DNA from 3 places in the Kosakonia beeri genome. Region 1 is predicted to be linked to each of the others. Evidence: predicted binding sites of a transcription regulator. Region 1 holds the regulator's gene; each other region holds the start of a gene.
The links. The regulator PurR, encoded in region 1, represses purine synthesis genes. The targets are predictions, from matches to a motif close to CANGCAAACGTTTGCNTG.
Positions count from the first base shown of each region.

Region 2: ACUY4S_RS17950 (nucleoside-specific channel-forming protein Tsx) is a predicted target of PurR. The motif match lies at 3,106-3,123, and genes of this name have one in related genera.
Region 3: purH (bifunctional phosphoribosylaminoimidazolecarboxamide formyltransferase/IMP cyclohydrolase) is a predicted target of PurR. The motif match lies at 6,513-6,530, and genes of this name have one in related genera.

Region 1 covers NZ_CM135106.1:2,813,996-2,821,545, forward strand. Annotated here, with positions in the region: gene sodB (superoxide dismutase [Fe]) at 1-11, shown strand, start outside; gene ACUY4S_RS13390 (MFS transporter) at 46-1,215, opposite strand; gene cydH (cytochrome bd-I oxidase subunit CydH) at 1,392-1,481, opposite strand; gene purR (HTH-type transcriptional repressor PurR) at 1,779-2,804, shown strand; gene punR (DNA-binding transcriptional activator PunR) at 2,824-3,735, opposite strand; gene punC (purine nucleoside transporter PunC) at 3,850-5,043, shown strand; gene cfa (cyclopropane fatty acyl phospholipid synthase) at 5,355-6,503, shown strand; gene ACUY4S_RS13420 (riboflavin synthase subunit alpha) at 6,571-7,209, opposite strand; gene mdtK (MdtK family multidrug efflux MATE transporter) at 7,529-7,550, shown strand, end outside.
Region 2 covers NZ_CM135106.1:3,783,489-3,791,038, forward strand. Annotated here, with positions in the region: gene nusB (transcription antitermination factor NusB) at 1-124, opposite strand, end outside; gene ribH (6,7-dimethyl-8-ribityllumazine synthase) at 146-616, opposite strand; gene ribD (bifunctional diaminohydroxyphosphoribosylaminopyrimidine deaminase/5-amino-6-(5-phosphoribosylamino)uracil reductase RibD) at 706-1,809, opposite strand; gene nrdR (transcriptional regulator NrdR) at 1,812-2,261, opposite strand; gene ACUY4S_RS17945 (SadB/YajI family lipoprotein) at 2,415-2,966, shown strand; gene ACUY4S_RS17950 (nucleoside-specific channel-forming protein Tsx) at 3,257-4,129, shown strand; gene ACUY4S_RS17955 (helix-turn-helix transcriptional regulator) at 4,188-4,877, opposite strand; gene ACUY4S_RS17960 (VOC family protein) at 4,932-5,297, opposite strand; gene secF (protein translocase subunit SecF) at 5,458-6,429, opposite strand; gene secD (protein translocase subunit SecD) at 6,440-7,550, opposite strand, start outside.
Region 3 covers NZ_CM135106.1:4,623,227-4,630,776, reverse strand. Annotated here, with positions in the region: gene hemE (uroporphyrinogen decarboxylase) at 1-930, shown strand, start outside; gene nfi (deoxyribonuclease V) at 941-1,621, shown strand; gene ACUY4S_RS21875 (YjaG family protein) at 1,655-2,245, shown strand; gene hupA (nucleoid-associated protein HU-alpha) at 2,432-2,704, shown strand; gene ACUY4S_RS21865 (DUF1481 domain-containing protein) at 2,717-3,409, shown strand; gene purD (phosphoribosylamine--glycine ligase) at 3,497-4,789, opposite strand; gene purH (bifunctional phosphoribosylaminoimidazolecarboxamide formyltransferase/IMP cyclohydrolase) at 4,805-6,394, opposite strand; rRNA gene ACUY4S_RS21850 (16S ribosomal RNA) at 6,970-7,550, shown strand, end outside.

The DNA.
Region 1 (7,550 bases):
TCGCCGCCTGAGATGACAGGAGGGGAAATCTCCCCTCCTGCTTAATCACTCTAGCGCAGTACAGACACGCTCCGCTTGCGAACGACGGGTAAACAGCACCAGCAGCAGTCCCAGCCCGGCGATGATCGCCCCCATCACCGGCACAAAGGCGTAACCCAGACCACCCGAAATCACCGCACCGCCGGCGGCGGCACCCAGCGCATTACCGAGATTAAATGCCCCAATATTGACAGAGGACGATAAGCCAGGTGCCTCATGCGCGACACGCATCACGCGCATCTGCAGCGGTGGCACCACAGCAAAGGTCGCCGCACCCCAGATCACCATACTGATAGCCGCACCTGCCTGACTTTGCGCCAGCAACGGGATCGCCAGCATAATAGCTATCAGTAGCACCAGAAAACCTTTCAGCGTAGCGGTTACAGAACGATCCGCCAGCTTACCGCCCAAATAATTACCAATCGAGAAGCCGACACCGATTAATACCAGCATGGCGGTAACAAAGACCGGCGTTGCGTCAGTGATGGTGTGCAGCACCGGCGCAATATAGGTATAAAGCGTGAACATCGCACCGGCGCCCAACACCGTCGTGAGCAGTGCCGATAAGACTTGCGGACGCAGCAACACGGCCAGCTCTTTACGCACATCGGGGCGCTCGCCCGCGCCACCTTTCGGCAGCGAGAAAAACAGGCTCAGCATCGCTATCACGCCCAGGCCTGCGGTAGCTAAAAACGACATCCGCCAGCCGATGGTTTCGCCCATCCAGGTGGCTGCAGGCACGCCGCCAATATTGGCAATGGTTAGCCCCATAAACATGGTGGCCACGGCGCTGGCCTGTTTCTCTTTCACCACCACACTGGCTGCGACCACCGAGCCAAGACCAAAAAAGGCACCGTGGTTAAGACTGGTAACAATACGCGCCAGCATCAACGTGGCGTAATCCGGTGCGATTGCTGAAAGCACATTACCGAGCGTAAAAATCGCCATTAAAAAGATCAGCGCGTTACGTCTGCCGCGATGTGAAAGTAGCAGTGTCATTAACGGCGCACCGACCATCACACCGACGGCATATGCGCTAATCAACATCCCCGCCGCCGGAATAGAAACATCAACGCCGCGGGCAATCACTGGCAGTAACCCCATCGGGGAGAACTCAGTGGTGCCAATGCCGAAGGCGCCAATCGCCAGGGCAAGCAAAGGAAAATTCACTTTCATAGATAGACTCCGGAAACACCGTGTCGGTGGATGACACTGTTGTAGAAGCCAAAAGTATGACAGTAATCACAAAAAACAGCAGTTAGCAAAATGACAAAAGATTATTGCGGGTTTGATAACAATGGGCAGAAAAGCGGGCAAAACGGAGGGAGAAAAAGCCTCTCCCTCGCGCGGGATCAATGCAGAGCTGCGGTCAGAGCGCCGAAAACAATCAGGCTCAGAACGATAATGGTGGTGAACAGTGAATACTTCAGGTCGGTGCTCATCAATTTTCTCCGTTTTAATTTCCACACAAAAAGTGCGTTAGCGCATTTTTGCACAAATAATCATAAAAATCTTGCAGGAATTCGTGAGACGAATGTTTTATCTCTTCCCCTTTTGCTCAAGATCAGACAAAATTCGACGCTAAATTTATTAGCGTACCGGCCATTGACTCCCCTCCTGACGTCCAGTGTCTTTTTCCCGGCGTACCGCATTCCCTTTCGCGGGTACAGGGTGATTGAAGGCAAACGTTTACCTTATGTATTATCAGGAGCTTAAGATATGGTCTGGAGTGACATCTGATGGCAACGATCAAAGACGTAGCGAAGCGAGCAAACGTTTCCACCACAACTGTATCACACGTAATTAACAAAACCCGTTTCGTCGCCGAAGAGACGCGCAATGCTGTGTGGGCGGCGATCAAAGAGTTGCACTATTCACCCAGCGCCGTCGCGCGCAGCCTGAAGGTGAATCACACCAAATCGATCGGTTTGCTGGCAACCAGTAGCGAAGCGGCGTATTTCGCTGAAATCATTGAAGCTGTCGAGAAAAAGTGTTTTCAGAAAGGGTATACCCTGATTCTCGGCAACGCCTGGAATGACCTTGAAAAACAACGCGCTTATCTGTCCATGATGGCGCAAAAACGCGTCGATGGTTTGTTAGTGATGTGTTCGGAATATCCGGAGTCGCTGCTCAGCATGCTGGAAGAGTACCGCCATATTCCGATGGTGGTGATGGACTGGGGCGAAGCCAAAGCTGACTTTACTGACTCGGTGATTGATAACGCCTTTGAAGGCGGCTATATGGCTGGTCGTTATCTGGTGGAGCGTGGGCATCGTGACATTGGCGTTATTCCCGGGCCGCTGGAGCGCAACACCGGCGCTGGGCGTCTGGCAGGCTTTATGAAAGCCATGACCGAAGCCATGATCACCGTGCCGGAAAGCTGGATTGTGCAGGGTGACTTTGAGCCGGAGTCCGGTTATCGCGCTATGCAGCAGATCCTGTCGCAGGCGCACCGTCCGACAGCCGTCTTCTGTGGGGGCGATATTATGGCCATGGGCGCGCTCTGTGCCGCCGATGAAATGGGCTTGCGCGTACCGCAGGATATTTCGCTCATTGGCTACGACAATGTGCGCAACTCCCGTTTCTTTACGCCGTCACTGACCACTATCCATCAGCCGAAAGACTCGCTGGGAGAAACGGCGTTTACCATGCTGCTGGATCGCATCGTTAACAAACGTGAAGAATCGCAATCCATTGAAGTCCATCCGCGCCTGATTGAGCGCCGTTCGGTTGCTGACGGCCCGTTCCGCGACTACCGTCGTTAATACTTTTCGGTGGGAGCCTTCACTCCGGCTCCCGCAACCATTCCCGGTTCAGTGTTTCACTGTCGCCCAAATAGTCCAGCAACCAGTTTAGCGCTGGCGAGGCTTCGTTTTGTTGCCATGTCAGGCAACAGGCTGCATCCGGGAAGGGATTTTCAAGTTCCAGCGCTACCCAGTCTCCGCTTTCCAGCCATGGCCGGGCAAAATGCGACGGGACCATTCCCACACATACCCCTGCCGACAGACACGCTTCCGACGAGGCCCAATCCGGTACCAGCACCCTCTTCTGGTTATCCAGCAGCCAGGTGATCCGCTTTGGCAGAGAACGGGAAGTATCTTCCTGGATCAATGAAGGCCAGTTGCGCAACGTTTCATCACTCAACGGGCTGTCGAGGCTCGCCAGCGGGTGACGGCTGGAAACAACGCACTTCCAGCTCAACATACCCATATCGCGGAACGCATAGCGCCCGCCCACCGGGATCGCCTGAGTGGCACCAATAGCCAGTTCAACTCGCCCGTCGGCCAGCGCATCCCAGACGCCGTTAAATACTTCCTGGTAGACCTGCAATTCCACATCGTCGAAGTGACGATAAAAATCGACGATCAATTGCCGGGTTCGGGCGGGCCTGACGATATTATCGACGGCAATCGCCAGTTTCCCACGCCAGCCATTGGCAATCTGTTGACACCGCTGACGTGTGACCTGCATTTTTTTGATAACAGAGCGCCCTTCCTTCAAAAACCAGACGCCTGCAGGTGTTAATTCCACGTCACGGTGGCGACGCTCGAAGAGCGGAACCGCCAGCCACTCCTCCAGCTGGCGCACGGTATAGCTCACCGCAGAAGGCACACGATGCAACTCCTGCGCTGCGCCGCTAAAACTGCCATTCCGTGCGACAGCATCAACCACTTCAAGAGAATATTCAGACCACATAATCTGCCTGCAAAAAAATTGAAATCACCACGCAAATATTAGCGTTTCACAAGCAGCAATGCACTCCTTACACTCGACTCCCCTGAACACCTGCACAAGAGATAAAATATCACCATGCAACCTGGCAAAGGATTTTTAGTCTGGCTCGCGGGCTTAAGCGTACTGGGCTTTTTAGCCACCGATATGTACCTGCCCGCTTTCAGCGCGATACAGCAAGATTTACAAACCTCCTCCGCGGTGGTCAGCGCCACGCTCAGTTTGTTTCTCGCTGGCTTCGCTGTCGCGCAGCTGATTTGGGGGCCGTTATCGGATCGGTATGGTCGCAAACCTGTCCTGTTAAGCGGGCTGGCTATTTTCGCCATCGGCTGCCTGGGCACTCTATGGGTGCGGGATGCCACATTATTGCTGGTCCTGCGTTTTGTACAGGCTGTCGGCGTGTGTGCCGCTACGGTAAGCTGGCAGGCTCTGGTAACGGATCACTATCCGTCACATCGCGTGAACCGTATCTTCGCGACCATTATGCCGCTGGTCGGGCTGACACCGGCACTGGCACCGTTGCTGGGTGCCTGGATCCTCGCGCATCTCTCCTGGCAGGCCATTTTCGCCACGCTGCTGATGATTACCTTACTGTTGATGATCCCGGCGTTACGGCTTAAACCCTCAACAAAAGCAGCCGCGCATGACGCGCAGCCGCTGACTTTTATGGATCTGCTCCGCGCCAGAGATTATCGCGGTAACGTGATTATCTATGCTGCCTGCTCGGCCAGCTTCTTCGCCTGGTTGACCGGTTCGCCGTTTATTCTGCACGACATGGGTTATGGCCCCGCGGTGATCGGCCTGAGCTATGTGCCGCAGACGATTGCTTTTCTGATTGGCGGTTACGGCTGCCGCGCCGCCCTGCAAAAATGGCAGGGAGAGCAGTTATTACCGTGGTTGTTGAGCGGGTTCGCGCTGAGTGTAATGGCAACCTGGGCCGTGGGCTTTATGCCTGGCGTGTCACTCACCGCGCTGCTGATCCCCTTCTGTTTCATGGCAATGGCAAACGGCGCTATCTATCCCATTGTTGTGGCCCAGGCGCTACGCCCTTTCCCGCAGGCCACCGGCCGTGCCGCAGCATTGCAAAATACGCTGCAACTGGGGTTATGTTTCCTCGCCAGTCTGATGGTTTCCTGGCTGATTGCGACACCGCTGCTGACCACCACCAGCGTAATGCTATCAATGGTGGTGCTGGCAACGGTTGGTTATCGCCTGCAACGTGCCCAACACCGTGACGCCACTGCAACAGATACCGTCACCACCTCGCGGTAAACATCGCATAGTCGCGCCAGCGACTATGCTTAAGTCACTGATTAGCATGCTAACAGTTTTCTGTTGAATCACCTGATATTGAAGCCTATACTAAATTTCGCTGTTCTATAAATACGATAAATATTATCAATTAACGGGCGTTGGATAGCGCCCGTTGTGCCATGGAAGACCATTCTGGCAAGGGTCGTCTCCCTTCCTCTGTTCTACGTCGGATATCAGCCTCACGGCGAAAACCGTGAGATTTCTCACAAGCCCGAAAAAGCGTCTACGCTGTTTGAAGGTTCTGATCACTGATGAGTGATGGAGAAGTTATGAGTTCATCGTGTATAGAAGAAGTTAGCGTACGGGATGATAATTGGTTCCGTATAGCAAACGAACTACTGAGCCGCGCAGGTATTCAGATTAACGGTCCTGCGGCGTCGGATATTCAGGTGAAAAATCCTGATTTTTTTAAACGCGTATTACAAGAGGGTTCGCTCGGACTCGGCGAAAGTTATATGGACGGCTGGTGGGACTGCGACCGTCTGGATATCTTCTTTACCAAAGTGCTCCGCGCTGGCCTCGAAAAACAACTCCCGCACCACTTAAAAGATACACTCCGCATTGCCGGAGCAAGATTATTTAATCTGCAAAGTAAAAAACGGGCCTGGATTGTCGGTAAAGAGCATTACGATCTTGGTAATGATCTGTTTACCCGCATGCTGGATCCACAGATGCAATACTCTTGCGCCTACTGGAAAGAGGCCAAAACGCTGGACGACGCACAACGGGCTAAGCTGACGCTTTGCTGTGAAAAGCTGCAGTTAAAACCGGGTATGCGCGTGCTGGATATTGGTTGTGGCTGGGGTGGTCTGGCGCAATTTATGGCGCAAAATTATGGTGTCAGCGTGGTGGGCGTGACCATTTCTGCTGAGCAGCAAAAACTGGCGCGGCAGCGTTGCGAAGGGCTGGATGTGGATATTCGCCTGCAGGATTACCGCGATTTGCATGACCAGTTCGACCGCATTGTCTCGGTCGGCATGTTTGAACACGTTGGGCCGAAAAATTACGCCACGTACTTCAGGGTGGTTGACCGTAACCTGAAACCGGAAGGGCTGTTTTTACTGCACTCCATCGGTTCAAATCAGACTGACCATAATGTTGACCCGTGGATCAACCGCTACATTTTCCCTAACGGCTGCCTGCCTTCAGTGCGCCAGATAGCCGAAGCCAGCGAACCCCATTTCGTGCTGGAAGACTGGCATAATTTTGGCGCCGATTATGATCGTACACTGATGGCATGGTATGAGCGTTTTCTTGCCGCCTGGCCGGAAATCGCCGACAACTACTCCGAACGTTTTAAACGTATGTTCAGTTACTACCTGAACGCCTGCGCGGGCGCTTTCCGTGCACGGGATATTCAGCTTTGGCAGGTTGTTTTTAGCCGGGGTGTGGAAAACGGGTTGCGCGTCGCGCGCTAACGCATGTCGCAGAGGACCAGAGGCCGCCCTGTTTCCAGTGCGGCCTCTGTTATTTTGCCCGTCAGGATCACTCTTCGTTGATCACCACAACAGCGGCTTCTTTCGCGGCCAGCACACGTTCTACCGTATCCACGACCGCCTGCGTTTGCGGATCGATCTCAATATTCACGCGATGACCCAGTTTCTTCGCCCCAAGCGTAGTGCGCTGTAATGTTTCCGGAATCAAATGAACGCAGAAACGCGTGGGCGTGACTTCACCCACCGTCAGGCTGATACCGTCAATGCCGATAAAGCCTTTATAAAGAATGTATTTCATCAGTGCAGGATCCTGCACCTTGAACCAAATCTGCCGGTTATTTTCGGAGGTGAGGATTTTGACGATTTCAGCGGTGGTCATAATATGGCCGGACATTAAATGCCCGCCGATTTCGTCGCTAAATTTGGCGGCGCGTTCAACATTGACCGTATCCCCGATCTCTAATTCACCGAGGTTAGTAATCCGCAGTGTTTCTTTCACCAAATCAAAACTGATATGGCTACCGTTGATCGCCGTGACCGTCAGGCAACAGCCATTATTGGCGATCGACGCACCGGTTTCGATGCCCTCCAGCATATACTCAGGGAGTTCAACAACGTGGGTGCGGAAATTGGGTTTATCATCAATAGACACCAGTTTTGCCGTGCCCTGTACAATACCAGTAAACATACCTACCACTCCTGTTACCATTCATACGGCGTGACCGTTTTCTTTACGCACAATAACAGGTGAAAATTGCCCTTGCCAGTCACAATCCCGGGGGCACCCGTTTTCCCTGACAGATGATGATAAGTTGTGCAAATCAGCGCCCGATAAGAAATAATTTTGTTCTATGGTTAACGTGGCAAAAAAAGCACATAGCAGGTACTATTTGAGCACATGCCACATTTATTACGCTGTGGCATCGTTTAGCACAAGGATAAAACTCCTTCCTGATTAGCTGTTCCATTCTCTCTAATAACTACAAAACAATATAAAAGGTGTTCACGTGCAGAAGTATGTTGCAGAAG
Region 2 (7,550 bases), 970 kb from region 1:
CTTTAACGTCTTGCTCCGCCAGGAACTGGTATTCAACATCAGCGATGTCGTTCTGGGACAACTGCCAGGAGTAGAGCGCCTGAACGGCACACTCACGGGCGCGGCGACGAGCAGCAGGTTTCACGGAATTCCCCTTACAAAAAAATCAGGCCTTGATGGCCTTCAATACATTAATCATTTCCAGCGCGGTCAGTGCGGCTTCTGCACCTTTGTTACCGGCTTTGGTGCCAGCGCGTTCGATGGCTTGTTCAATACTTTCAGTGGTCAGCACGCCAAAAGCGACAGGGATTTCACTGTCCTGCGCGACGTGCGCCAGGCCGTTGCTTGCGCCACCGGCAACATATTCGAAGTGCGCAGTGCCGCCACGGATCACGGTGCCCAAGGCGATGACTGCGTCATATTGACCGGTTTTGGCCAGCGCGCCAGCTGCCAGCGGCAGTTCGTAAGCGCCAGGTACCCATACGACAGTAATATTGTCATCTTTCACCTGACCGATGCGTTTCAGTGCATCAACCGCGCCTTCAAGCAGGCTATCGTTGATGAAGTTGTTAAAACGCGCGATGGTGATGGCGACGTGAGCGTCTGGAGCAGCAACGTTGGCTTCAATAATGTTCATACATTTCCTTCACAGGTTCAGTTCGGACCCCGCAGGGGGGCGGATTTTATCATAATATTTTACGCGCTGCTTCCCTTTTACAGCAGGCATCACGCGTGGGTAAGATGCAGGCAGACATCCGGGCCGACCTGACGTATCTCATTGAATTTAAACTGCGGCGCATCTGCCAGCGCCGACAACCCCGGCAATAGACACAGACCGCGCGCATCGCTGCCCAGAAGTTTAGGCGCAAGGTAAACAATCAACTCATCCACCAGCCCAGCCTGCAATAACGCACCGGCAAGCTGCGCACCTGCCTCAACCCAGACGCTGTTAATTTGTTGTTTTCCCAGCAGCATCATCAGCGTAACCAGATCCGCATGTCCTTTATGTTCCGGCACAATGATCTCGCGCACACCCTGCGGCCAGACGCGATCATCTGCTTTTGTGCGGGCAAACCAGGTTTCACCTGACTGTTGACTGATCCGGTGCTGCGGCGTCACCCGATTCTGACTGTCGACCACAATGCGCACCGGCTGACGCACATTTTCCTGTGGATAAAGCACCTGAATATCGGCGCTTAATTCGTCCCAACGCACGGTCAGCGCCGGATCGTCCGCCAGCACGGTTGCGCTGCTGGTCAGAATGGCATGACTTTGCGCCCGCAACAGTTGCACATCGCGGCGCGCCTGCGAAGAGGTGATCCACTGGCTCTCACCGCTGACCATCGCCGTACGACCATCCAGTGAAGCGCCCAGCTTAAGTTGCACATACGGAAAACCGGTACGCATACGCTTCAGGAAACCTTTGTTCAGCGCTTCCGCTTCACTCATCATCAACCCATGCTGAGTGTCGACACCTTCCTGTTGCAGCCGATACAAACCACGGCCAGCCACCTGCGGATTGGGATCCTGCATGGCGGCGACTACGCGAGCGACACCAGCGGTGATAAGCGCTTCACAGCAGGGGGGCGTGCGACCATGATGGCTGCATGGCTCCAGCGTGACATAAGCCGTTGCACCGCGCGCACGATCGCCCGCCATACGTAAGGCATGCACTTCAGCGTGCGGCTCACCGGCGCGATAGTGGAAACCTTCACCAACAATCTCGCCATTGTTGACAATCACACAGCCGACACGCGGGTTCGGGTGAGTGGTAAAACGTCCGCGCTGCGCCAGTTTCAGCGCACGCGCCATGTATATTTCGTCCTGCATGCTTAGTCCTGTAGACGGGCGATCTCTTCGCCAAACTCGCGGATATCTTCAAAGCTGCGGTACACGGAAGCAAAGCGCACATAGGCGACTTTATCGAGCTTTTTCAGCTGTTCCATCACCAAATTACCGATCATTTTACTCGGCACTTCACGTTCGCCTGTTGCGCGAAGTTGCGATTTGATGTGATTCAGTGCCATTTCTACGTCATCAGCACTCACTGGGCGCTTTTCCAACGCTTTCAACATGCCGCTACGTAATTTATCTTCGTTAAACGGCTCGCGCACATCATTGCTTTTCACTACACGTGGCATGACAAGTTCCGCCACTTCGAAAGTGGTAAAACGTTCATTGCAGACCAGGCACTGCCGACGGCGGCGGACGGATGAGCCCTCACCCACCAGACGAGAATCGATTACTTTGGTATCCACGGCGAAACAGAATGGGCAATGCATACGGTGTCCTGACGTTAGAGTTAACTGAAATCTATTTTACCCCGAACTGGCATGACTACAAAGGCAGACCGTTTTTGAGATAATGGATCGATGGCAAGCGCGCCGCGGCGATCTACCATTATCCAACGCCTCTTTTTCCAGGAAACAGACACAATGACAAGACGTTACCTAAGAACACTCTTACTGGGAAGCCTTTTTGCCCTCAGTGCCTGCGCCCAGCAAAGCGAAGTGAGTCAGCTGCACAAAAACGTCAGTACGCTCAATAAAGAAATGACCAGGCTGAACCAAGAGACGGTGAAGATCACCCAGCAAAACAGCCTGAATGCGAAATCCGGCAGCGGCGTTTATTTATTGCCTGGCGCCAATACACCGGCGCGGCTGAACAGCCAGATTGGAATGTTGCGTATGTCGCTGCAGAACGTTGCGCCGAATGCTGGCGGTACCCGTGTCCTGCTTCGCATTCAGGGAGAATCCAACGATCCGTTACCGGCGTTCAGCGGCACAGTCGAATGGGGCCAAATCCAGGGGACCACGGAAAATTATCAGGAAGTCAATGTGCAGAATCAGCTAATTAACGCCCCTGCCAGCACTCTTGCGCCAAGCGATGTCGATATTCCGCTGCAGTTGAACGGCATTACGCCAGATCAATTAGGTTTTGTGCGCATTCATGATATCCAGCCTGCCGCTGTGCCAAATATGCAATAAGTTTCAGGGCGACATTGTCGCCCTTTCTTACTTTCTATCACCCTTTCTCTACTTTCCCTGCCTTCTGTCATCACATTCATAAAGTTGCAATATCAATAAATGCCAGTACAATCCCCGTCGTTTATTGCACGCAAACGTGAACGCAATCGATTACGCGTGTGTCAATAATGTGAAACAACACATATTTTTGTGAGCGTGGATACTTATAATAGGCGCCCATAAATATGAAACATTTATGTAATGCGTGCTTTCTTTCACTCCCTTCTGGGATCTCAATCAGTGGCGAAATGATGAAAAAAACTATTCTCGCAGCCGGTGCTGCTCTGGCGCTTTCCGCTTCTTTTACTGTTAACGCAGCGGATAACAGCAAACCCGAATACGTTTCCGACTGGTGGCACCAGAGCGTAAACGTGGTAGGGAGTTATCACACCCGTTTCGGGCCAGTTCCGCGTAACGATACTTACCTGGAATATGAAGCGTTCGCGAAGAAAGATTGGTTTGATTTCTACGGCTACCTGGATGCCCCGGTCTTCTTCGGTGGTAACACCGGTGCGAAGGGGATCTGGAACCACGGTTCGCCACTGTTTATGGAAATTGAGCCGCGTTTCTCCATTGATAAGCTGACCGGCACCAACCTGAGCTTTGGCCCGTTCAAAGAGTGGTATATCGCTAACAACTATATCTACGATATGGGTCGCAACGCTTCTGGCCGCCAGAGCACCTGGTACATGGGTCTGGGTACCGACATCGACACCGGTCTGCCGATGAGCCTGTCGCTGAACGTGTACGCCAAATACCAGTGGCAGAACTATGGCGCAGCCAACCAGAACGAGTGGGATGGCTACCGTTTCAAAGTGAAGTACTTCGTGCCGATCACTTCCCTGTGGGGCGGCCAGCTGAGCTACATCGGCTTCACCAACTTTGACTGGGGTTCCGATCTCGGCGACAGCCGTTACTACGTGAATGGCGAACAGGTACGCACCAACAACTCCATCGCGTCCAGCCATATCCTCTCTCTGGGTTATGATCACTGGCATTACTCTGTGGTTGCGCGTTACTGGCACAATGGCGGTCAGTTTAAAGATGATGCCGCCCTGGGTGGCGATGTCTATGCACGCTCTACCGGTTGGGGTGGTTACCTGGTGGTGGGCTACAACTTCTAATCCGCTGTTAGCACCGTGTGCCAACGCGTCAGAAAAGCCGATCGTAAGGTCGGCTTTTTTATTGCCGTTGACGCTTTTGCAGGGCAATAAATGCCTGCATCGAACGATCTGCCCGTTCAGCAAAAGGCTGGCCGGTGAATGTCACGCTCTTACAGCGATCCAACCGGAAACAGCGGTAATCATTACGCAGCAAACACCACGACACCAACACCCAGACCGCGCCCATAAATGACAAGCCCAGAGGATGGATCACTCGTTCTGAGCTTTCGCCTTTGTCATTTTCATACTGAATATGCAGTTCCTGATGCAGGCGCATTGCCTGATGGATAACATCAAACCACACCCGCACCTGCGGATACCTATTGAAATTCGGTGAAATAATACAGTTACGTTCAGCAGCGATCCGTTTCTCATGCGGCAATACGGCTATCAGTTTTTCTTGCGCCGATCCCGCCGCGCGCGCCAGCACATCGCCGCTCCAGGTTTGCAGCATGCCAATCGCAGCGATCAACGCCTCGACTTCCATACTGGTAAACATCAGCGGCGGCAGATCAAAACCCGGCATCAAACGATAACCGCTACCCGACTCGCCCTGAATCGGTACGCCAGACAACGACAAATCGCGAATATCGCGGTAAATCGTGCGCTCAGACACTTCCAGTCGTTCAGCCAGTAAAGCCGCCGTAACATGTCGGCGCGTTCTCAGTACTTGCACTATCTGAAACAGGCGATCGGCGCGGCGGCTCATGAGGTTCTTCCTGAATCATGTCAGCCTGCGCACAATGCGCAGGCCTGGGATTGGTTATGCAGGCTGGTGCAAACCAACCTGGTTACCTTCACTGTCAATAATTAACGCAATGGTGCCAATATTATGCGGTAATACTTCAGGGCCGAAAACGCACTCGCCCCCTTTGTCACGTACACGCTTAAGCGCAACATCCAGATTCGCTGTGCTCAGGTAGACGATGGCCCCGCCGGTTGCAGATTTGAACATCGGTCCTTTTACCAACGCACCGCCAGTGGCCGGTTTAGTGTGGGGAAAAACCGCCATCTCAATCTGCCCTATCGTTTCGTGACGAAACTCGCCACCCAGAACGTGTTGATAAAAGTCCACAGCGCGATCCAGTTGTTGTACCGGCAGCTCAAACCAGTTGATTAATGTGTTCATGTCCCTCTCCTTTATGTTTAGTCAGCAAGGAGAGTGTGCCATCCCCCTCCTGACAGCATACTGTCAGGAGTGATCGTTTTTTTTATCCACCCGGCGAGAAGATAAAACGCAGGCAAAAAAAACCGCAGCCGGAGCTGCGGTTTCATCAGTAAACAGAATATTACGGCAGAATTGACGGCTGATCCGCCCCTTCTTTCTCAACCTTCTGCTGCAGCAGATGCTCGCGCTTCATACCCAATTTCAGCGCCAGCGCCGATGCAACATAGATAGAAGAAGCGGTACCAATGGAAACACCGATCAGCATCGTCAGCGAGAAGCCTTTCAGCATTGCTCCGCCGAACAGATACAGCATCAGGATCACCACCAATGTCGTGCCGGAAGTGATCAAAGTACGATGCAATGTCTGTGTCAGCGAGATGTTGAAGATCTCGTACGGCGTACCGCGACGGATCTTACGGAAGTTCTCACGAATACGATCAGATACCACGATACTGTCGTTAAGCGAGTAACCAATCACCGACATCAGTGAAGCGACGATAGTCAGGTCAATCTCGATCTTAAACAGCGACAGCACGCCCATAGTGATGATCACGTCGTGCGCCAGCGCGATAACCACGCCCGCAGCCAGACGCCATTCAAAACGGAAGCCGACATATACAAGAATGCTAATCAGCGCGACCAGCAGCGCCATGCCGCCGGTTTGCGCCAGATCAGCACCCACACTCGGGCCGACGAACTCAATACGCTTAACCGAGGCATTCTGGCTGGTCGCTTCGTTAATGACGCTCACCACTTTGCTACCCAGCACCTGCCCGCCGGTTTCACCCTGCGCAGGCGGCATACGCACCATGATGTCGCGGCTGCTGCCAAAGTTCTGCAGCAGCGGATCGGCAAAACCAGCTTTCTCTAAGGCCTCACGCATGAGATCCATGTCCGCCGGTTTTTCCAGCGAAATTTCAATCACGGTGCCGCCAGTAAAGTCCAGACCCCAGTTAAAGCCGCGAACGCCCATCACAGCGATGGAAAGGATCAGCAATCCGCCGGAAATGATGAAAGCCCAGTTGTCCCAGCGCATAAAGTCCCAGACTTTACGGCCGTGGTTCAATTGTTCAACAGTATAATCCTGTGCCACAACGCACTCCTCAGATAGACAGCTTGTTAATGCGTTTGCCGCCGTACAACAGGTTGACGATGGCACGGGTACCGACAATAGCGGTGAACATAGACGTCGCCACACCAATACCAGTGGTGATCGCAAAGCCTTTAATCGAGCCAGTCCCTACTGCATAGAGGATCAGCACTTTGATCAACGTCGTGACGTTAGCATCAAAGATCGAAGAAAACGCGCCCTGATAACCTTCATGGATAGCCTGCTGTACGGAACGCCCGTTGCTCAGCTCTTCCTTAATACGTTCGTTTATCAGTACGTTCGCATCCACCGCTACCGCAAGGGTAAGTACCACCCCCGCAATCCCCGGCATGGTCAGCGTTGCGCCAGGCAACAGCGACATAATACCGACGATCAGCACCAGGTTAGCGATCAACGCCGAGGTCGCAATCAAACCGAACTTCTTATAGAAGAAGATCATGAAGATGATAGAAACCACCAGACCTGCCAGGCAGGCTTCCAGACCCTGGGTAATGTTCTGCGCACCCAGCGTTGGACCAATGGTTCGTTCTTCCACAATCTGAATCGGCGCAATCAGCGCACCTGCACGAAGCAGCAGCGACAACTGGCGCGCTTCGTTCGGGTTGTTAATACCAGTAATACGGAAGCTGTTGCCCAGGCGAGACTGGATATTGGCAATGTTAATCACCTCTTCCTGTTTCACCAGCACCGAGCGACCATTGGCGTCTTTCTTGCCGCTGTCTTTGTACTCCACAAACAGGGTCGCCATCGGCTTGCCGATATTGTCCTTGGTGAAGTTAGACATGATGTTACCGCCACCGCTGTCCAGGGAAATGTTGACCTGCGGCTGGTTGTATTCATCCTGGCTGGACGTTGAGTCGGTGATATGGTCACCGGTCAGGATCACGCGTTTGTACAGCACGACAGGCTGACCTTCGCGGGTCTGTTTCACTTCCGAATCACCCGGCACACGGCCGGCAGCCGCAGCAGATGCATCCACGCTGGTGTTGACCAGACGGAATTCCAGCGTCGCGGTAGCGCCCAAAATCTCTTTCGCCCGCGCGGTATCCTGAATACCCGGCAGTTCGACCACAATGCGGTCAGAACCCTGACGCTGCACCAGC
Region 3 (7,550 bases), 1.8 Mb from region 1:
TTTATGTCGCTGTGCAAAAATGCTGAGCTGGCGTGTGAAGTGACGTTACAGCCTCTGCGCCGCTATAAACTGGATGCGGCGATCCTCTTCTCGGACATCCTGACCATACCGGACGCCATGGGCCTTGGGCTCTATTTTGAAGCGGGGGAAGGGCCGCGTTTTACCTCGCCCATCACCTGCAAGTCGGATGTGGATAAACTGCCAGTGCCGGACCCGGAGAATGAACTGGGCTATGTTATGAATGCGGTGCGGACGATTCGTCGCGAGCTGAAAGGGGAGGTGCCGCTGATTGGTTTCTCCGGCAGCCCGTGGACACTGGCCACGTATATGGTGGAAGGCGGCAGCAGCAAAGCTTTTACCGTTATCAAAAAGATGATGTACGCCGAACCGCAAACGCTGCATCTGCTGCTGGATAAGCTGGCGCAGAGCGTCACGCAGTATTTGAATGCGCAGATCCGCGCGGGCGCGCAGTCGGTGATGATTTTCGATACCTGGGGCGGGGTGCTCACCGGGCGTGACTATCAGCAGTTCTCGCTCTACTACATGCATAAAATCGTCGATGGCCTGTTGCGTGAAAACGAAGGCCGCCGTGTACCGGTAACACTGTTCACCAAAGGTGGTGGTCAGTGGCTGGAAGCGATGGCAGAGACGGGGTGTGATGCACTCGGTCTGGACTGGACAACGGATATCGCCGATGCGCGTCGCCGTGTAGGCGATAAAGTCGCGCTGCAGGGCAACATGGATCCGTCCATGCTGTATGCGTCGCCGGCACGTATCGAAGAAGAAGTAGCGACTATTCTCGCAGGCTTTGGCAAGGGCGAAGGCCATGTGTTTAACCTCGGTCACGGCATCCATCAGGATGTTCCGCCGGAACATGCAGGAGTCTTTGTCGAGGCGGTGCACCGTCTGTCGGCCTCCTGGCATCAGTAAGGAGAGGATTATGGATCTCGCGTCTTTACGCGCTCAGCAACGTGAACTGGCTTCATCAGTGATCCATGAGGATCGCCTGGATAAGGATCCGCCGACGGTGATCGGTGGAGCAGATGTGGGTTTCGAACAGGGCGGCGAAGTGACGCGAGCGGCGATGGTGCTGCTCTCTTATCCGTCGCTGGAACTGATTGAGTACCAGGTGGCAAGGATAGCCACCACCATGCCTTATATCCCCGGTTTCCTCTCTTTCCGTGAATACCCGGCTCTGCTGGCGGCCTGGGAACAGTTGTCGCAAAAGCCGGACTTGCTGTTTGTTGATGGGCACGGCATCTCTCATCCACGCCGCCTTGGCGTTGCCAGTCACTTTGGTCTGCTGGTGGATGTTCCCACTATCGGCGTGGCGAAAAAGCGCCTGTGCGGTAAATTTGAGCCGCTTGCCGACACGCCCGGCGCACTCGCACCGCTAATGGACAAAGGCGAGAAGCTGGCATGGGTCTGGCGCAGTAAAGCGCGGTGTAATCCCTTGTTTGTGACGACCGGGCACCGCGTCAGCCAGGATAGCGCGCTTGCATGGGTGCAGCGTTGCATCAAAGGCTACCGGCTGCCGGAGCCGACACGCTGGGCGGACGCGGTGGCATCTGGTCGTCCGGCTTTTACGCGTTGGCAGGCAATTCAGCACGATATCAGGTAAACTGCCGCGTATTACCGACTTTGAGAAGCGATCATGTTACAAAACCCAATTCACCTGCGTCTGGAAAAGCTGGAAAGCTGGCAGCACGTTGTTTTTATGGCCTGCCTGTGCGAGCGCATGTATCCCAATTACGCAATGTTCTGTCAGCAGACGGAGTTTGGCGATGCTCAGCTTTACCGGCGTATTCTCGACCTGGTGTGGGAAACGCAAGTGGTGAAAGATGCCAAAGTGAATTTCGATAGCCAGCTCGAGAAACTGGAAGAAGCGATCCCTGCGGCTGACGATTATGATCTGTATGGCGTCTACCCGGCAATTGATGCCTGTGTGGCGCTCAGTGAGTTGATTCATTCGCGTTTGAGTGGCGAAACGCTCGAACATGCTATTGAAGTGAGTAAGGCCTCAATTACCACCGTAGCGATGCTGGAAATGACGCAAGCGGGTCGTGAAATGAGCGACGAAGAGTTGAAGTTAAACCCCGCGGTAGAGCAGGAATGGGATATCCAGTGGGAGATTTTCCGCCTTTTGGCTGACTGCGAAGAACGCGATATTGAGCTGATTAAAGGGCTGCGCGCAGACCTGCGTGAGGCTGGCGACAGCAATATCGGTATAAATTTGCAGCAATGAGACAACAAAACGTGATTTAACGCCTGTTTTGTCATGCCTGAAGGCTTCCCATCACACCCCCGTCTGGTCTACATTTGGGGGGCGAAAATAAGTGGCTATCGGTGCGTGTATGCAGGAGAGTGCTTTTGAGGCATTTCCGTCGCACTCGATGCTTAGCAAGCGATAAACACATTGAAAGGATAACTTATGAACAAGACTCAACTGATTGATGTAATTGCAGACAAGGCTGATCTGTCTAAAGCGCAGGCGAAAGCTGCACTGGAATCCACCCTGGCTGCTATTACTGAGTCTCTGAAAGAAGGTGATGCTGTACAACTGGTTGGTTTCGGTACCTTCAAAGTGAACCACCGCGCTGAGCGTACTGGCCGCAACCCGCAGACCGGTAAAGAAATCAAAATCGCCGCAGCTAACGTGCCGGCATTTGTTTCTGGTAAGGCACTGAAAGACTCTGTTAAGTAAGACAGCGTGGCAGTGAACAGTTTTGTCGAAGGGGCGGTTTCGCCCCTTTTGTCATTCTGGCGTCGCCCGTTAACGCTGGCCGGTATGCTGTTGCTGGCGGGCTGTAGCCATGATTCATCACTCCCTCCCTTTACCGCCAGCGGTTTTGCCAGCGATCAAGGCGCGGTGCGTATCTGGCGTAAAGATTCGGGTGGAGAGACGCATCTGCTTTCCGCTTTTAGCCCATGGCATCGCGGGAATACCACTCTGGGCGAGTATCGCTGGCAAGGCGATGCGTTGACCCTCGTCGAACTCACGGTCTACGGTACCCCCCCTGAGCATATCCGCGCCCGTTTTGATGACCGCGGTGAGCTGAGCTTTATGCAACGCGATGTGGGCGGCCAGAAACAGCAACTCTCCGGCGATCAGGTCGCGTTATACCGCTACCGTGCTGAGCAAATTCGTCAGACCAGCGATGCGCTGCGGCTGGGGCGGGTGGTGCTGCGTCAGGGACGCTGGCAGGCGAATCGCACCATACAAACCTGTGAAGGGCAAACGGTGAAGCCGGCGCTGGATAGCTACGCGCTGGAACGTATTGAGCGACGTCAGAACCATTCTAAGGTGGCGGTAAGCGTGGCGTGGCTGGAAGCACCCGAAGGCGCACAGATTTTGCTGGTAGCTAATGAGGATTTCTGCCGCTGGCAACCGACAGAGAAGAGTTTTTGATATCGCCTGGTGGTGCTCTGCTGAAACGTTCTGCGAAACGTGTTGGCCGGGTAACTGTCCTGCTACCCGGCAACATGTAATACCTTTTTACTTGCCCTGTTCGCGGGCAATCGCGCGGTAACCAATATCCTGGCGGCTAAAGCAGTCATCCCACTGAATATCAGTCATTAATGCATATGCGCGCTGTTGTGCTTCGGCAACGGTATGACCTAACGCCGTGACGCACAGAACACGTCCACCCTGGGTCAATACCCGATCGTCAGCAGAGAGTTTCGTCCCCGCATGGAACACTTTGCCGTCGGCGACTTCTTCCAGCGGCAGACCGTGGATCTCGTCACCAGTGCGGTAATCGCCAGGATAGCCGCCAGCGGCCATGACCACACCCAGTGAAGCGCGCGGATCCCACTCGGAGGTCTTTTCATCCAGCTTGCCTTCACAGGCCGCCAGACACAGTTCCACCAGGTCTGATTGCATACGCAACATGATCGGCTGGGTTTCCGGATCGCCAAAGCGGCAGTTGAATTCGATAACCTTTGGATTGCCTTGTTTATCGATCATCAGACCGGCATACAGGAAGCCGGTATAGGTATTGCCTTCTGCCGCCATGCCGCGCACGGTCGGCCATATTACGCGCTCCATAGTGCGCTGGTGAACCTCATCGGTCACGACCGGAGCAGGGGAGTAAGCGCCCATGCCGCCGGTATTCGGGCCGGTGTCGCCATTGCCCACGCGTTTGTGATCCTGGCTGGTCGCCATCGGCAGGACATGCTCACCGTCAACCATCACGATGAAACTGGCTTCTTCGCCATCCAGGAACTCTTCAATCACAATGCGGTGGCCCGCGTCGCCAAAGGCGTTGCCTGCCAGCATATCGTGGACGGCGGCTTCTGCTTCTTCTAACGTCATGGCAACAATAACGCCTTTACCCGCAGCCAGGCCGTCGGCTTTTATCACGATCGGCGCGCCTTTTTCCCGCAGGTAAGCCAGCGCCGGTTCGATATCGGTAAAGTTTTGATATTCCGCCGTTGGGATCTTATGGCGCGCCAGGAAGTCTTTGGTAAAGGCTTTCGAGCCTTCAAGCTGGGCTGCGCCTTGCGTTGGACCAAAGATCTTCAGTCCCGCTGCACGGAATGCGTCGACGACGCCAATGACCAGCGGCGCTTCCGGACCAACGATGGTTAAATCGATTTTTTCGTTCTGTGCAAAGCTCAACAGGGCAGCAATATCCGTTGCGGCAATCTGCACATTTTGCAGTGTAGGCTCCAGCGCCGTGCCTGCGTTGCCCGGTGCCACGAAAACGGTATCAACCAATGGCGACTGTGCTGCTTTCCAGGCCAGCGCGTGTTCGCGCCCGCCGTTACCGATCACTAATACTTTCATTGTCTGCTCCGTGGATTAATGGCGGAAGTGGCGCATGTCGGTGAAGATCATCGCAATGCCATGTTCATCAGCGGCGGCAATCACTTCGTCATCGCGGATAGAGCCACCCGGCTGGATCACGCAGGTCACACCTACCTCTGCCGCAGCGTCAATACCGTCACGGAACGGGAAGAAGGCGTCAGACGCCATCGCAGAGCCTTTCACTTCCAGCCCTTCGTCACCGGCTTTGATCCCGGCGATTTTTGCAGAGTAGACGCGGCTCATCTGGCCTGCGCCAATACCGATAGTCATGTTCTCTTTTGCGTAGACAATGGCGTTGGATTTCACGAACTTCGCTACTTTCCAGCAGAACAGCGCATCACGCAGCTCCTGCGCAGTAGGCTGGCGTTGAGTTACGACGCGCAGTTCGTTTTCGGTGACCATACCCAGGTCGCGATCCTGAACCAGTAAACCGCCATTTACGCGTTTGAAATCAAGGCTGGCAACAGGTTTTTCCCATTGGCCACAGACCAGAACGCGGACATTCTGTTTCGCTGCCGTGATCTTTAATGCTTCTTCCGTGGCGGATGGCGCAATGATCACTTCAACAAACTGACGGGAGATAATTGCCTGCGCAGTTTGGGCATCCAGTTCGCGGTTAAACGCGATAATGCCGCCGAAAGCCGAGGTCGGGTCGGTTTTATACGCACGATCGTACGCATCCAGAATAGAGTTACCCACTGCCACGCCGCACGGATTGGCGTGTTTTACAATGACGCATGCCGCTTCGCTGAATGTTTTGACGCATTCCAGCGCGGCATCGGTGTCGGCAATATTGTTATAAGAGAGCGCTTTGCCCTGCAATTGCTGCGCGGTAGCAACGGATGCCTCTTTGATCTCTTCTTCTATATAGAAGGCGGCTTGTTGGTGGCTGTTCTCGCCGTAACGCATATCCTGCTTTTTAATGAAGTTCAGGTTCAGCGTGCGCGGGAAGCGGCCGGCAGGTTCTTTGCTTTCGCCGTGATAAGCCGGTACCAGGCTACCAAAATAGTTGGCGATCATGCTGTCGTAAGCGGCAGTATGTTCAAATGCTTTGATCGCCAGATCGAAACGCGTGGCGAGCAGCAGTGAGCCATCGTTCGCATCCATCTCATTAATAATGGCGTCGTAGTCGCTGCTCTTCACAACGATCGCTACATCTTTATGGTTCTTCGCGGCGGAGCGCACCATTGTCGGGCCGCCAATATCAATATTCTCAACGGCATCTTCCAGCGAGCAACCTTCGCGGGCAACGGTCTGTGCGAACGGGTACAGGTTAACAACGACCATATCGATAGGTTTGATCGCGTGCTCAGCCATGATCGCCTCGTCCTGATCACGACGACCAAGGATCCCGCCATGTACTTTCGGGTGCAGCGTCTTAACGCGTCCATCCATCATTTCCGGAAAACCGGTGTAGTCGGAAACTTCGGTCACTGGCAGGCCTTTATCTGCCAGCAGACGCGCGGTTCCGCCTGTAGATAGCAGTTCTACGCCACGCTGAGAGAGCGCCTGTGCGAATTCGACAATACCCGCTTTGTCAGAAACACTGAGCAAAGCGCGGCGGACTGGACGACGTTGTTGCATGGTAAATCCCCTGGATTTGACTTGAACAGAGAGCGTTAGGTGAATTTTATGATCCTAAAGGATCCGAAAACTCATCTAACACCTCTTCTGGAACGCGTTATTTTTGCGCGGGCATTGTAACGAAAACGTTTGCGCAACGCTCGCGAATTTTTAGCCTTTTGCCGTATTGTGGATAAGTCTGTGTGTAAATAGGTATAAGGGCGGGTTTTGCTGTGGAATGCAGCAGTCAGTCATTTTTATGTCATTTTTCTATTGCGGGGGGCCGAGAACTCCCTATAATGCGCCTCCATCGACACGGCGGATGTGAATCACTTCACACAAACAGCCGGTTCGGTTGAAGAGAAAAAATCCTGAAAATCAGGGTTGACTCTGAAAGAGGAAAGCGTAATATACGCCACCTCGCGACAGAGCGCTAAAGCGCGTCGCAACTGCTCTTTAACAATTTATCAGACAATCTGTGTGGGCACTCAAAGTGACATGGATTCTTAACGTCTCCGGACGCTAAATGAATACCAAGTCTCACGAGTGAACACGTAATTCATTACGAAGTTTAATTCGATGAGCATCAAACTTTTAAATTGAAGAGTTTGATCATGGCTCAGATTGAACGCTGGCGGCAGGCCTAACACATGCAAGTCGAACGGTAGCACAGAGAGCTTGCTCTCGGGTGACGAGTGGCGGACGGGTGAGTAATGTCTGGGAAACTGCCTGATGGAGGGGGATAACTACTGGAAACGGTAGCTAATACCGCATAACGTCGCAAGACCAAAGAGGGGGACCTTCGGGCCTCTTGCCATCAGATGTGCCCAGATGGGATTAGCTAGTAGGTGGGGTAACGGCTCACCTAGGCGACGATCCCTAGCTGGTCTGAGAGGATGACCAGCCACACTGGAACTGAGACACGGTCCAGACTCCTACGGGAGGCAGCAGTGGGGAATATTGCACAATGGGCGCAAGCCTGATGCAGCCATGCCGCGTGTATGAAGAAGGCCTTCGGGTTGTAAAGTACTTTCAGCGGGGAGGAAGGGAGTAAGGTTAATAACCTTATTCATTGACGTTACCCGCAGAAGAAGCACCGGCTAACTCCGTGCCAGCAGCCGCGGTAATACGGAGGGTGCAAGCGTTAATCGGAATTACTGGGCGTAAAGCGCACGCA